DNA from 2 places in the Mycobacterium sp. IDUB_9 genome. Region 2 is predicted to be linked to the other one. Evidence: riboswitches for the same ligand, from Rfam matches in the RefSeq annotation. Region 2 holds a riboswitch; the other holds the start of a gene.

Region 1 (6,406 bases), on a different contig from region 2:
CACCGAGACGTTGGTGACGGTGCCGGGCTTGGCGTGGATCTCGATGGTGCCCGACATCGGCATGCTGACACCGGTCGGAATGATGCCGGCCAGCGTCGAGCCCGATGTACTCAGGCCGATCGAACCGATGAGGCGGACCTGACCGAGTTCGATCCCGCAGCCGATCTGGTAGCCGGTGTCGAGTGTGCCGCCGTTCAGCGACGTCGACCCGCCGCCGGTGACGGTGCCGGTGAACGTGGCCGCGACGAGGTATTCGCGAGACGATGCGGCGGTGGTCAGCGGCGCCACGGGCAGCTGGCTCTCGTCTTTCGCCGAGACCGTGAGTTTCCAGCCGTCCGGGGTGGTGACGACGCCCGGCTCGGCGGAGGCGACGAGTCCGTTGTCCGGCGGTGGGCCGGCATCCACCGGTGCCGCGGGGTCCGGCGGCGGCGGTGGCGGGTCGGCGGACGCCAGCGGCGCCCACGCTACCGGGGCCAACAGGCAGACAGCAGCCAGGGTGGCGAAACGATTCAACATGCGGGAACTTGTGCCTCTCATGGGTTTCGAATCAGAGGGATCGACGTCGTGATCAGTGCGATACATGGTCGGTGTCGTCGCCGGGCCGCGGTCAGACGGCCTTGGTGACGCCGAGGTACGTGATGACGTCGTCGGTGTTGTCGGTGGAGCTGGTCAGGGTCGCGTAGGTGCGAATGAACGACTGCCCCGCGCACTGATCGAACTTGATCCGAACGCCCGTGATGGTCACGCGGGTACCCGTGCCCTTGAACGACTTCTTGTCGATCGGGACGATCGTGACCGTTCCCGGCTTCAGATACACCTTGCCCTGCAAGCTGATACCGGTGCCGCCGCCGACATCGCCCGCGGACCCGGTGAACGGAATCTTGAGGCTCGGGGTGAAGCTGAGACCGGGGTTGATCTCGGCCTCGTCGCTGATGATGCCGCAACCGATCTGAGCCCCGGCCTCAAGCGTGCCGCCGGTCAGTTTCGTCTTGCCACCGCCGGAGACCTTGCCGTTGAAGGTGCCACCGACGAGATACTCGCGTGACGAGATCGCGGTGGTCAGCGGTGCGACCGGCAGCAGGGTCTCGTTGGAGCCGACCACGGTCACGTGCCAGCCGTCCGGGGTGTCCAGGACGCCGGGAGGTGAGGACGGCACCGCGCCGGTGTCCGGTGGGGGTGGGGCAGGCGCGGCGGCAACCGCGGGGTCCGGCGGGGGCGGGGGATCCGCTGATGCAAGGGGCGCAATCGCTACAGGGGCCAACATGCAGACTGCAGCCAGGGGGGCAAAACGACTCAACATGCGTGAACTTGCGCCTCTCGTGGTTCTGGACCCAGTCCTTCTGCGACGCGCCGTGGTCGTCAGAAGCCAATGGGCCCAAGGAATCTGTCGCGACGAATCATTAACCGGTTGCGTTTCGATTCGGTGAACAACGCCCCAACAACTGCCGCCGCGTTTCCGTCCAGCTGAAGTTCTCGAACCTGTGAGGTTGCTGGGAAACGCCCTGCGCCGCAGCGCATTACATATATGAGGCATCGGCGACGGCGGCCGACGCACAATGGACGACCGCCAGGGGGAACGGGTTGGCCGGGTGTTCACCTTTTGGACATGTGAACCCTCGACCGTGTGGTGATCCGGGGGGACGGCAGATGCGTCGGTGAGACGCAGACGTCAACTGTGGCGCTCGGCGCCGAACTGCTATCCGACTGACGGAGGAATCGTTGAGGTGGTCTCAGGTGTACGAACGAGGGATTGCATCGCTGCTCATTGCCTTCAGCGTTGGGTTCGGCGCCATGCCCATGGCACTCGCCGAACCTGGTGACGAGGCCGGCACGCCGGGGCCGGCGGCGCCCGGGGTGCCCGAGCTACCTCCGGTGACGGCGGGTGCGCCGGTGGCAGGTCCGGTCCCGGTACCGGTTGCGAGCACGGATGACGCCGGCGTGCCTGCGGTTACGGCGTGCTCGACGTTTGCCGATGCTCTCGATTCGGCATCGACCTTCTACGGCGATTTCGCGGATTCCATCGAAGGTGTGGAGCGCCCCGACTATGGGGATCCGACCATCAGCACCACGAACACGAGTGGCCGGACGGCGCTGCGTGAAGCTGCCTCGTCGGCGATGAATGCCGCGGGCACGCCGGGGCTCTCGCCCGATATTGCCAACCCGATGCGGTCGTGGTCTTTCGGTGCCACGAAGCTGCTGCTGAAGATGGGCCTGCGGACCGGTGGTCAATCGCTCAACGACACGGCCACCCAGCTCAACACCGACGCCAACAACGCTCAGATGGCTTGCGCCGCCGCGGGCACGCACGCCTGACGGAAACTCAATCGTGTTGGAATGCGCGGTGCGCCGTGCCTTCAGTAAAGGAATGCCCGTGATCCGGCTTGTGATCTCGTTGGTTGCGCTCGTGCTCGTGGCAACCAGCTGTACCGGAAACGGTGACGAGGCCCAGGGGCCGCCGAGCGACGTACCCAGGTCGGCACTAGAGGGACTGCTGCTCAGCACTGAAGAGGTCAACACCCTGATGGGGACCGATGGGATGACGGCGCATCCCGCGGTCACCCAGATGAACGACCACCGCAACCTGCTGCCCAATCTGAATTGCCTGGGGGCGTGGCAGGTCGACGAGGCCGCCATCTACGGGGATCACTGGGCCGCGATGCGTCAGGTCTTGCTCAGGGCTCCGGACAACGACAACTGGGACAACCTGCTGGTGCAGTCGGTGGTGATCTTCCCGTCCGCGCAGGACGCCACCGACTTCCTCAATCAGTCGGCCGACCGCTGGTCCAAGTGCACCAACCACCACGTGAACATCACTCTCAACGGGGAACGGTTGCCCAAGTGGACGAGCGGCGATCTCACGAAGACCGAGTCCGAGCTCACGCTGCCGTTCACCCGCGTCGATGGGGATCAGACGCGCGACTGCCAGCGTGCGTTGGCCGTTGCCGCCAATCTCGTCATGGACATCCAGGCGTGCAAGCCGGACGGTTCATCCGTGACCCAGGCCGCTGATGTGGTGGACAAGATCAAGGCCGCGATGCCGCGCTGACCGGTGCCCGCCGGCGTGCTGCGGGTAGTCTCAGGCTCGCAGCTGGTTTGTCGGTGCCGGGGTGTTTGCGGTGCCGACATCGAGCGCCGCAGGCTGGTTCAGATGCGACGTGAGAGGGAACCCGGTGAGAATCCGGGACTGTCCCGCAGCGGTATGCAGGAACGACCGCCGTCATCAGCACTGGCACGCAGGGATCTGCAGCTGGGAAGCGACGGCCAGTAGGTGCACGGTCTCCGTGCGTGCCTGTGAGTCCGAAGACCTGCCAGCCGTACCGGGCGCGCCGCGCCCGGTGGTTCATCGCCTCGCGGAATAGGCAGTGGCCGAAGGCGGGTCACTCGTGGCGGGTGGCTGCGTTCGGTTCGACGTCTCTTGGCGGTGGCCATCCCCCGCACGCTGAAGGACGTCGTCATGAGCACAACCGCAACACCTTTCGTCGCCACGATTCTGGGGTCGCCCCGCATCGGTCCCAACCGGGAACTCAAGCGCGCCGTCGAGAAATACTGGGCCGGACGGATCGATCGCGATGAACTCGAGTCCGTCGCTGCCACGCTGCGCCGCGACACGTGGGCATCGCTGGTCGCGGCCGGGCTGGACTCGGTCCCGGTCAACACCTTCTCGTACTACGACCACGTGCTCGACACCGCAGTGCTGGTCGGTGCACTGCCGTCCCGGGTCCACGGCATCGCCAATGATCTCGAGCGCTATTTCGCTGCCGCGCGTGGAAACGACGACATCGCGCCACTGGAAATGACCAAGTGGTTCGACACCAACTACCACTACCTGGTGCCGGAGATCGGACCGGACACCAACTTCGCGCTCAACCCGGCGAAAGTGCTCGGCGAGCTGGAAGAAGCTGCAGCCCAGGGTGTCCCGGCTCGACCGGTGATCGTCGGCCCGATCACCTTCCTGGCGCTGGCCAAGGCGGTCGAGGGGGCCGACGCGCCGATCGGACGGTTGGACGTACTCGTCGATGTCTATGCCGAACTGCTGGGACTGCTGGCTGACCACGGAGTGGAGTGGGTCCAGTTCGACGAGCCCGTGTTGGTGACCGACATCCTGGACAACGCTGCCGAGCTTGCCGAGCAGACGTACTCGCGACTCGGTGCGCTGAACAAGCGGCCTTCGGTGTTCGTCGCGACCTACTTCGGCGAGCTGACGGACGCGCTGCCTGCCCTGGCCGGGACTCCGGTCGAGGCCATCGGTATCGATCTGGTGGCCGGCACTGCCGAGAGCTTGGCAGCGGTTCCAGAGCTGAAGGACAAGCTCCTCGTGGCCGGTGTGGTCGACGGCCGCAACATCTGGCGCACCGACTTGGCGGGGACGCTGGGAACCCTGGCCACGCTGCGGGAATCAGCCGCGGCGATCGCAGTTTCCACGGCGTGCTCGACGCTGCATGTGCCTTATACGCTTGACGCGGAGTCGGATATGGATGGGGCGCTGCGCAGTTGGCTGGCTTTCGGGTCCGAGAAGGTTGACGAGGTCGCGGCCCTGGCGCGCGGTCTCAGTGAGGGGCAGGACGCGATCGCGGCCGAAGTGGCCGCCTCCGACGCGGCCATCGCTTCACGCAAGTCCGATCCACGACTCGACAACGGAGAAGTCCGGGCGCGGATCTCGGCGATCGTCGCCTCGGGCTCCACACGCGGACCGGCCGACCAGCGTCGTGCTGTACAGCAGGACCGCCTGAAGCTGCCGTCCCTGCCGACCACCACGATCGGGTCCTACCCGCAGACCTCGGCCATTCGTATCGCCCGTGCGGACTTTCGATCCGGCAAGATCGATGCCGCCGAATACGAACGCCGGATGAAGTCGGAGATCGCCGATGTCATCGGATTGCAGGAGCAGCTGGGCCTCGACGTGCTGGTCCACGGTGAGCCCGAGCGCAACGACATGGTGCAGTACTTCGCCGAACAACTCGACGGGTTCTTCGCCACGCAGAATGGCTGGGTGCAGTCCTACGGCAGTCGGTGCGTGCGCCCGCCGATCCTCTACGGGGATGTGGCGCGACTCGAGCCCATGACCGTTGAGTGGATCACCTATGCCCAGTCGTTGACCGACAAGCCGGTCAAGGGCATGCTCACCGGCCCGGTCACCATCTTGGCTTGGTCCTTCGTCCGGGATGATCAACCATTGTCCGACACCGCTTTTCAGGTGGCCCTGGCCATCCGAGACGAGACCGTGGACCTGCAGTCGGCGGGCATCGCCATCATCCAGGTCGACGAGCCCGCGTTGCGCGAACTGCTCCCGCTGCGCACCAAGGACAAGGCGGCGTACCTACGCTGGGCCGTCGATGCGTTCCGGCTGTCCACCTCCGGCGTCACCGACTCCACGCAGATCCACACCCACCTCTGCTACTCGGAGTTCGGTGAGGTGATCGGGTCGATCGCCGACCTGGATGCCGACGTGACCTCCATCGAGGCGGCCCGGTCTCACATGGAGGTGCTCGCCGACCTCAATGCGGCCGGGTTCTCGAACAGCGTCGGTCCGGGTGTCTACGACATCCACTCACCCCGGGTGCCAGGCGTGGAGGAGATTGCCATATCTCTGCGTGAAGCACTCAAAGCGGTTCCTGCCGAACGACTCTGGGTCAACCCCGACTGTGGCTTGAAGACCCGCACCACTGATGAGGTTACTGCGGCGCTCAGGCACGTGGTCAGTGCTGCAGCGGAAGTTCGCGCGGGATAGCGGCGTTCAGGTCGCCGAGCGTGGGTCTCATGCGCGCGATGGGTTCGATCCCGTGCGCAAGACCCACGCTCGGTGCCGCCTACCCTTCCGGGTATCAGCCGAACTCGATGACGTTGGTTGGTGCGCGGAAACGTTCGAGTGTGCGCGATCGGTAGACGAGTGCCGCGGCGCGCGACAAGACCTTGCCCCGCCCTCCTGGCATCGCAAGCTCGTGTACCGCGAGAACTCCTGGTAGAGAACGGAGCTCGCCGTACCGGTCGGCGGTGAATGAGAATGGCATCGGCGGAGCGGTGTACTGCTTGCTGAGTCTGATGCCGCGTCTTTGCGAGTACCAGCTCAGAAAGCGGGGAACGCTGTCGAAGATCAGCTGTCCGCCCGGAAATCTGTTGGCGCAGATGGCAATGAGATCGAACACCGCATCGTGGTCGAGGTACTGGAACAGGCCCTCGGCAGTGATGAGCACACCGTTGGCGGTGTCCACCTGATCCATCCAGGAGTAGTCGAGGGCGGACTGCGCCAGGTGGCGGAGTCTGTCGGGTGACGGCAGCAATTCTTGACGCAGACGCACAATCGGATCCAGATCCACTGAAAGCCAGATCATCTCGCCATTGTCGAGACGCCAGAAGCTGGTTTGCAGTCCCTCGGCGAGCGCGACCACGGTGGCACGCGGGTGCGTCT
Region 2 (6,406 bases):
CCGACCGCACGCACCGTGTGGGTCCAGTAGCTCTCGAAATACTGCTCGGACTGCAGCCCGAGCTGGCCGATTCCGAGGTACACGACCTCCGCCCGCTGCCCGTCAAGGGCGCCCGGCACCGCGCCGGCGCTTCCGATGATCAGTAGGCGGCGGTCGCTCGGCCGATGGTGCACCAGGGCGGACCAGGCCTCACCGCACTTGTACGCCGAGACCTTCACCGGCGGCACGACGGGTGCGGTGATGACGCCGGGGAAGCGATCTGGTGGGCAGTGCTCGGATTCGAACAGCGTCACGTCGTAGCTGCCCAGGGGGACGGCTTCACCGGAGGTGACCGTGACGATCCGATCGGGTGCCAGTCCGCCCCCGGCGCCGACCTGAGCGGTCGACGTGCCGCCCACCAGTCGGGCACCGGTGCGCTCGGCCACTACAGCCGAATCCATGGCGTGGTCGAAGTGGGTGTGCACCGGCAGCACCGCTTCGAGCTTGTCGACGCCCAGGCGGGCCAGGCTGCCGTCGATGCGGGGCAGTGACGGTGCCAGCTTGCCCAGGACAACGCTCGGCAGCGCCGGCCGGGAGAAGAACCCGTCGGTCAGCACGGCCGAGGAGTCGTCGGTCACCAGCAGGGTGCTGACCCCGGCCCAGGTGACCGTGACCGCGGATTGCGGTGTGGCCGCCGGCGCATCGAAATACCGCGCATAGGGGGCCAGGGCGGGCCTGCCGGGCTTGAGCCGCATGGCCCCACCCTATGGCTAGCGGCGGCCGTAACGCCGCCGGAACTTCTCCACCTGTCCGGCCGAGTCGATATGGCGGGCCGACCCGGTCCAGAACGGGTGTGAATCGCTGGTGACGTCGACGACGATCAGCGGGTAGGCCTGGATCCCGTCCGGGGTGGGCCACTCGATGGTGCGCTCACTGGTTGCCGTCGACCGGGTGAGGAACTGGGTGCCGGTCGAGGCGTCCTGGAACACCACGGGGTGATAGTCGGGGTGGATTGCTGGTTTCACTGGGATTCCCCTTCCTGATATGCGGATGTAGCCGGTTCGTCGATTCCGGGCTGGCAGGGTTCTTCGTGCCAATCGCCGAAGGGGTCGGGGTAGTCGGTCCACTGCTCGGGCCGCGCCAGCTCGTCGTCGGTGAGCAGTGCGCCGCGTAATGCATCGATGACATCGCCGGGCCGGGCGCCGCAGGCCAGGACCGTCAGCGATACGTGACGATCGCCGAACTTGTGGTGCCAATCGATCGCGGCCATTGCCAGGCGTTCCGGGTCGGTATAGGCCAGCTCGGTGGAATCCATTGCCGCCAGCCACTTTCCGGCGTTGCTGAAGTGCATTCCGCCGCCGGCGGATTCGATCCACATGACATCGGCCGGGCGGTTGGCCAGCCAGGCCCGGCCGCGGGTGCGCACCACGCCGTCGAGCAGGAGGTCTACGGCGTCGTGCAGACGCAGCGGGTGAAACGGCCGGCGCGCGGCGAATTCGACGATGATGACCTCGTCGTCGGGTTCCAGCGGGGGTTCGCCGGCCAGGAGTGGATCGTGCGGAGTGGCGGTGCGTCCGCGCCGGCTGTTCGGCTCCAGATGGGCGAGGCCGAGCTCGACGTGGTCGGGGCCCACGGTGATGCGGGCGCGAGGTGCGAGCCGGCGCAGCACTGCCAGTGTGGTGGCGTCGGGCTCGTTGAGTACCAGCATGTCGGCGAACTCGGCCTGACCGACGACCACCTGGGCGACCGTGCGTCCGTCGGGGAGTTCCTCGTCGCCGACGGACTGTTGCAGCCAGACCGTCGCGTCCAGGCACGCGATCACCGCGTCGATCGCGACGTCCCTGGCGGCGGGTCCGTCGATGTAACCGGGCCCGACGTGCACCCGGATGGTGTTGATCGCCCAGCACACCGCCTCTGCCTCGAGCCACGGCATCAACTGCACGACGATGCGCTCCACGTCGCCTCGACGGTGCAGCCGTCGCAACAGGATCAGCAGGTCGTCGCGGACCGTGCAGGACACGCAACCGTGGGCGAGCTCGAGCGCGAGTTCGGATGTCCCACCGTTGTCGGACACGGTCCGCAGGACCACCTGGCCGTCAAAGGCGTGGCGCACCAGCACTGTTCCGGGCCTGCGTGCCAACTCTTCCGCTACGCCGTCGCTGTCACCTTGGCCGGCGATCAGCACCACAGGGGTTCGCACGGCACCTCCCTGAGAATTTGTTGTTGAAAACGATTATCATTATCGTAAGGCTACCCCATCCGAAGGAGACCGATGTCTGCCCACTGCCAAGTCACCGGGCGCTCGCCCGGGTTCGGCAATACGGTGTCGCACTCGCACAAGCGCAGCCGCCGACGCTGGAACCCCAACATTCAGAACAAGACCTACTACCTGGCAGGCGAGGGCCGCCGGATCCGACTTCGGGTCAGCGCCAAGGGAATCAAGGTGATCGACCGCGACGGCATCGAGGCCGTGGTGGCCCGCCTGCGTAGCCGAGGGGAGAAGATCTGATGGCCAGCACCGATATCCGGCCGATTGTGAAGTTGAAATCGACCGCGGGGACGGGCTACACCTACGTCACCCGCAAGAACCGCCGCAACGACCCGGACCGGATCGTGCTGCGCAAGTACGACCCCGTCGTCCGCCGTCACGTCGACTTCCGCGAGGAACGCTGATGGCCAAGCGATCCAAGATCGTCAAGAACGAGCAGCGCCGGAAACTCGTGGAGCGCTACGCCGAACGTCGGGCCGAGCTCAAGGAGACCATCCGGAATCCCGCTACCTCACGGGCGCAGCGGGCCGCCGCCGTATCGGCGCTGCAACGCCTGCCCCGTGATTCGAGTCCGGTGCGGCTGCGCAATCGCGACGCGGTCGACGGCCGCCCGCGAGGGCACCTACGCAAATTCGGGTTGTCGCGGGTCCGCGTGCGCGAACTGGCGCACCGCGGTGAACTGCCCGGCGTGCGGAAGTCGAGCTGGTGATGGCGGCCAATTCCAGGAAGAACAACAAGAAGCGCCCCCCGGCCGCCGATCTCAAGAAGCCGAAGCGCAATCAGCTGACCGCCCTCGGCGTGACCGAGGTCGACTACAAAGACGTCCACCTACTACGCACTTTCATCAGCGAGCGGGGCAAGATCCGGTCCCGGCGCATCACCGGGCTCACCCCGCAGCAGCAGCGCCAGGTCGCCACGGCGATCAAGAACGCCAGGGAGATGGCGCTGCTGCCGTTCGCCGGCCCGGCCTGATCTACCATCGACGGCGATAGGGCGACTGCGGATCGTGGAAGCCGGTGTGAATCCGGCGCGGTCCCGCCACTGTGATCGATCGACCAGCCTTGCTGGTAGTCGAGAGCCAGATACGCACCGCAGTCGCCACCTCGCACGTACTGGGGCGGATCTCCCCGGAGAGGACGGGTACGCCCATGGGTGCTCGTTGGCTGATCGCCGGACTGGCGTCGGCGCTACTGGTATCGGGGTGCGCCTCGACCACAGCGCCTGAGACCGCGGGCAACGTCCCGCCGGGATTCCCGGTGACCGTGGACAATTGCGGTGTCAGCACCACATACGACCGGCCGCCGACCCGTGCCGTCGCGCTCAATCAGCATGCGATCGAGACGCTGCTGGCGCTGGGCCTGGAGCATTCCATGGTCGGCACGTCCTACCTCGACGACCGGATCCTGCCCGAATATCAGGCCGCCTACGACAGCGTTCCGGTGCTGGCCCAGGAGTATCCGTCCTATGAGTCGCTGCTGGCCGTCGAACCCGATTTCATCTACGGCGGCTGGGACAGCGCGTTCGACGAGAAGGAGGGCCGCGGCAGACAACGGCTGACCGACGCCGGGGTTCACACCTACCTCAACATCGAAGATTGCCGGTCCGAGCCCGTCACGATATCCACGGTGGATGACGAAATCCGAAGCATCGGAACAATCTTCGGCATCAACGACCGGGCCGAGCAACAGATCGAGAAGCTTCATCGTGAGCTGACGCAGGCCGAGGCGAAGCTGCGCGGCGTGCAGCCCGTGCGGGTCGCGGTCTACGACAGCGGCGAGGCGACGGTGTTCACGTCGGGCGGCAAGGGCATCGGAAACCTGATGATCGAGGCCGCCGGTGGTGTCAACGTGTTCGCCGATGTGCCCAAGGTGTGGGGCGACGTGTCGTTCGAGCAGTTCGCCGAGCGGGCGCCTGAGGTCATCGTGATCTATGACTACGGAGACCAGCCGGTCGCCGACAAGAAGCGATTCCTCACCGAACACCCTCTGCTGCAGCATGTTCCGGCTGTTGTTCAGCAGCGGTTCGCGGTGCTCCCGTTGTCGTCGGTGGTGGTTGGGGTCCGGGTAAGCCGGGCGGTGGACGCCCTGGCCCGGCAGCTGCATCCGGACCGGTTTGTGTGATGCCCTACCGGCTGACCCTCGCTGCGCTGGCCGGGGTGTTGGTGATGGCGATGACCGCCGGTGTCGCAATCGGTTCGGTGTCCATCCCGCCGGGGCAGGTGTGGGCCATCGTGGTGCACTCCGTGCATCCGGGTCTCGTCGAGCAGAGTTGGCCTGCGGTACGGGAATCCATCGTGCTCGACGCCCGGCTGCCCCGGGTCGTGCTGGGCGCAGTGGTCGGGGCCGGTCTGGCGGCGTGCGGCATGGCACTGCAGGCCGTGGTGCGCAATCCGCTCGCCGATCCCATGCTGTTGGGTGTCTCCTCGGGGGCATCGGTCGGTGCCGTGGTGATTCTGGTGTTCGGCGCCGGTGCGCTGCAGGCGTTCACCGTGCCGCTGGCGGCCTTCCTCGGCGCCTTCCTTGCGCTCGTCGCGGTGTACTTCCTGGCCCGCTCGGGCGGGCGCATGACGACCGCGCGGTTGATCCTGGCCGGCGTGGCGGTGGCCGAAGTGCTGTCCGCGGTGGCCAGTCTGCTGATCGTCACCTCCGACGATCCGCACAAGACCCAGGCGGCCGTGCGGTGGATGCTCGGCGGGCTCGGCGGCACCACCTGGCGCATGGTCTGGGTGCCCGCGGTGGCGGTACTCGTCGGCGTCGTTGTCCTGCTGGCCGTCACCAGGTCGCTGAACCTGCTCTACACCGGTGAGGAGGCGGCGGCCTCGCTCGGGCTGGACGTGCACCGGTTCCGGGCGGGAATGTTCGTCGTCGTGGCGCTCATGGTCGGAGCCATGGTCGCGGTCAGTGGCACGATCGGGTTTGTCGGGCTGATCATGCCGCATGTGGTGCGTCTGCTGGTCGGTGCCGATCACCGCCGGGCGCTGCCGGCCGCCGCGATGTTGGGCGCAGCGTTTCTGGTGCTGTGCGACATCGTGGCTCGGACCGTGGCCGCACCGGAGGAACTGCCGGTGGGGATTCTGACCGCGCTGGTCGGCGGGCCGTTCTTCCTTTGGTTGATGCGGCGGAAGGCGGAGACGTGACGGCGCGGGTGTCGTTCGAGACGGTCTCGGTGTCGGTGCACGGCAGGCCGTTGATCGCCGACGTCTCGTTGTCGGTCGCCCCGGGTGAGATGCTGGCCGTCGTGGGTCCCAACGGCGCGGGCAAGACCACACTGCTGCGCACGTTGTACCGGGCGCAGCGGCCGAGTGCCGGCCGGGTTCTGGTCGACGGCGCCGACGTGTGGAAGCTGCGGGGCAAGCAGGCCGCGCGCCGCGTCGCCGCGGTGTTGCAGGAAGCGACTGGCGATTTCGGGCTCACCGTGTGTGACATGGTGGCGATGGGGCGGACTCCGTACAAGCGATCCTTCGAGGCCGACAACGTCGAGGACCGCGAGATCATCGGTGCGGCGTTGTCGGCACTGGACATCGCCGAATTGGGCGGAACCGATTACGGGCGGCTGTCGGGAGGGCAGAAGCAACGCGTGCTCATCGCCCGCGCGCTCGCGCAGCGCACCGACGTCATCGTGCTCGACGAACCCACCAACCACCTGGATCTGCGTCATCAACACGAGGCCCTGCATCTGCTGCGGCAGACCGGTGCGACGGTGATCGCCGCGCTGCACGATCTCAATCTTGCTGCGGCATACTGCGATCGGATCTGCGTGCTCGACGGTGGCGGGCTGGTCGCCGCCGGCACACCGGCAGCGGTACTCACCGAGGACTTGCTGTCCGAGGTGTACGAGGTCGAGGCCAGGATCGCCCTTGATCCCGATACCGGCAGGCCGCAGGTCACCGTCGCGCCAAAGGTGGCGGTGAGGCGGTGAACATCGATGCGCAACTCGGCGAGATCGCCTCGTACGGAGGGTTCTTCGCGATCACTGTCGGCGGCGATCCGACCGACTGGATCCCGGTGCAACGCTGCTATGACGAGGGCTGCGCCGACCTCGTCGCCAAAACCGCCGCCGGATACCGCACGACGGATCTTCGGGTCGGTGCCTCCCTGGTGCAGTTCAGTCATGCCTCGCGGCTGTGGTCCCCGCTGCTGGCCTGCGCCCTGCGCCACG

What was found. Region 2 has a riboswitch for cobalamin ahead of ACZY08_RS08045 (ABC transporter substrate-binding protein). Riboswitches for the same ligand answer to the same signal wherever they lie in the genome.
Region 1: it holds a riboswitch for cobalamin, as region 2 does, so the genes downstream of both, metE (5-methyltetrahydropteroyltriglutamate--homocysteine S-methyltransferase) here and ACZY08_RS08045 (ABC transporter substrate-binding protein) in region 2, are expected to answer to the same signal.

The regions. Positions count from the first base shown of each region.
Region 1 covers NZ_JBVAXU010000007.1:25,150-31,555, reverse strand. Annotated here, with positions in the region: gene ACZY08_RS24785 (MspA family porin) at 1-516, opposite strand, end outside; gene ACZY08_RS24780 (MspA family porin) at 608-1,300, opposite strand; gene ACZY08_RS24775 (hypothetical protein) at 1,792-2,313, shown strand; gene ACZY08_RS24770 (sensor domain-containing protein) at 2,372-3,046, shown strand; cobalamin riboswitch at 3,123-3,327, shown strand; gene metE (5-methyltetrahydropteroyltriglutamate--homocysteine S-methyltransferase) at 3,455-5,728, shown strand; gene ACZY08_RS24760 (class I SAM-dependent methyltransferase) at 5,823-6,406, opposite strand, start outside.
Region 2 covers NZ_JBVAXU010000001.1:1,645,453-1,651,858, forward strand. Annotated here, with positions in the region: gene ACZY08_RS08010 (MBL fold metallo-hydrolase) at 1-734, opposite strand, end outside; gene ACZY08_RS08015 (type B 50S ribosomal protein L31) at 750-1,004, opposite strand; gene mrf (ribosome hibernation factor-recruiting GTPase MRF) at 1,001-2,179, opposite strand; gene rpmB (50S ribosomal protein L28) at 2,252-2,488, shown strand; gene rpmG (50S ribosomal protein L33) at 2,488-2,652, shown strand; gene rpsN (30S ribosomal protein S14) at 2,652-2,957, shown strand; gene rpsR (30S ribosomal protein S18) at 2,957-3,220, shown strand; cobalamin riboswitch at 3,221-3,353, shown strand; gene ACZY08_RS08045 (ABC transporter substrate-binding protein) at 3,397-4,368, shown strand; gene ACZY08_RS08050 (FecCD family ABC transporter permease) at 4,368-5,384, shown strand; gene ACZY08_RS08055 (ABC transporter ATP-binding protein) at 5,381-6,166, shown strand; gene ACZY08_RS08060 ((2Fe-2S)-binding protein) at 6,163-6,406, shown strand, end outside.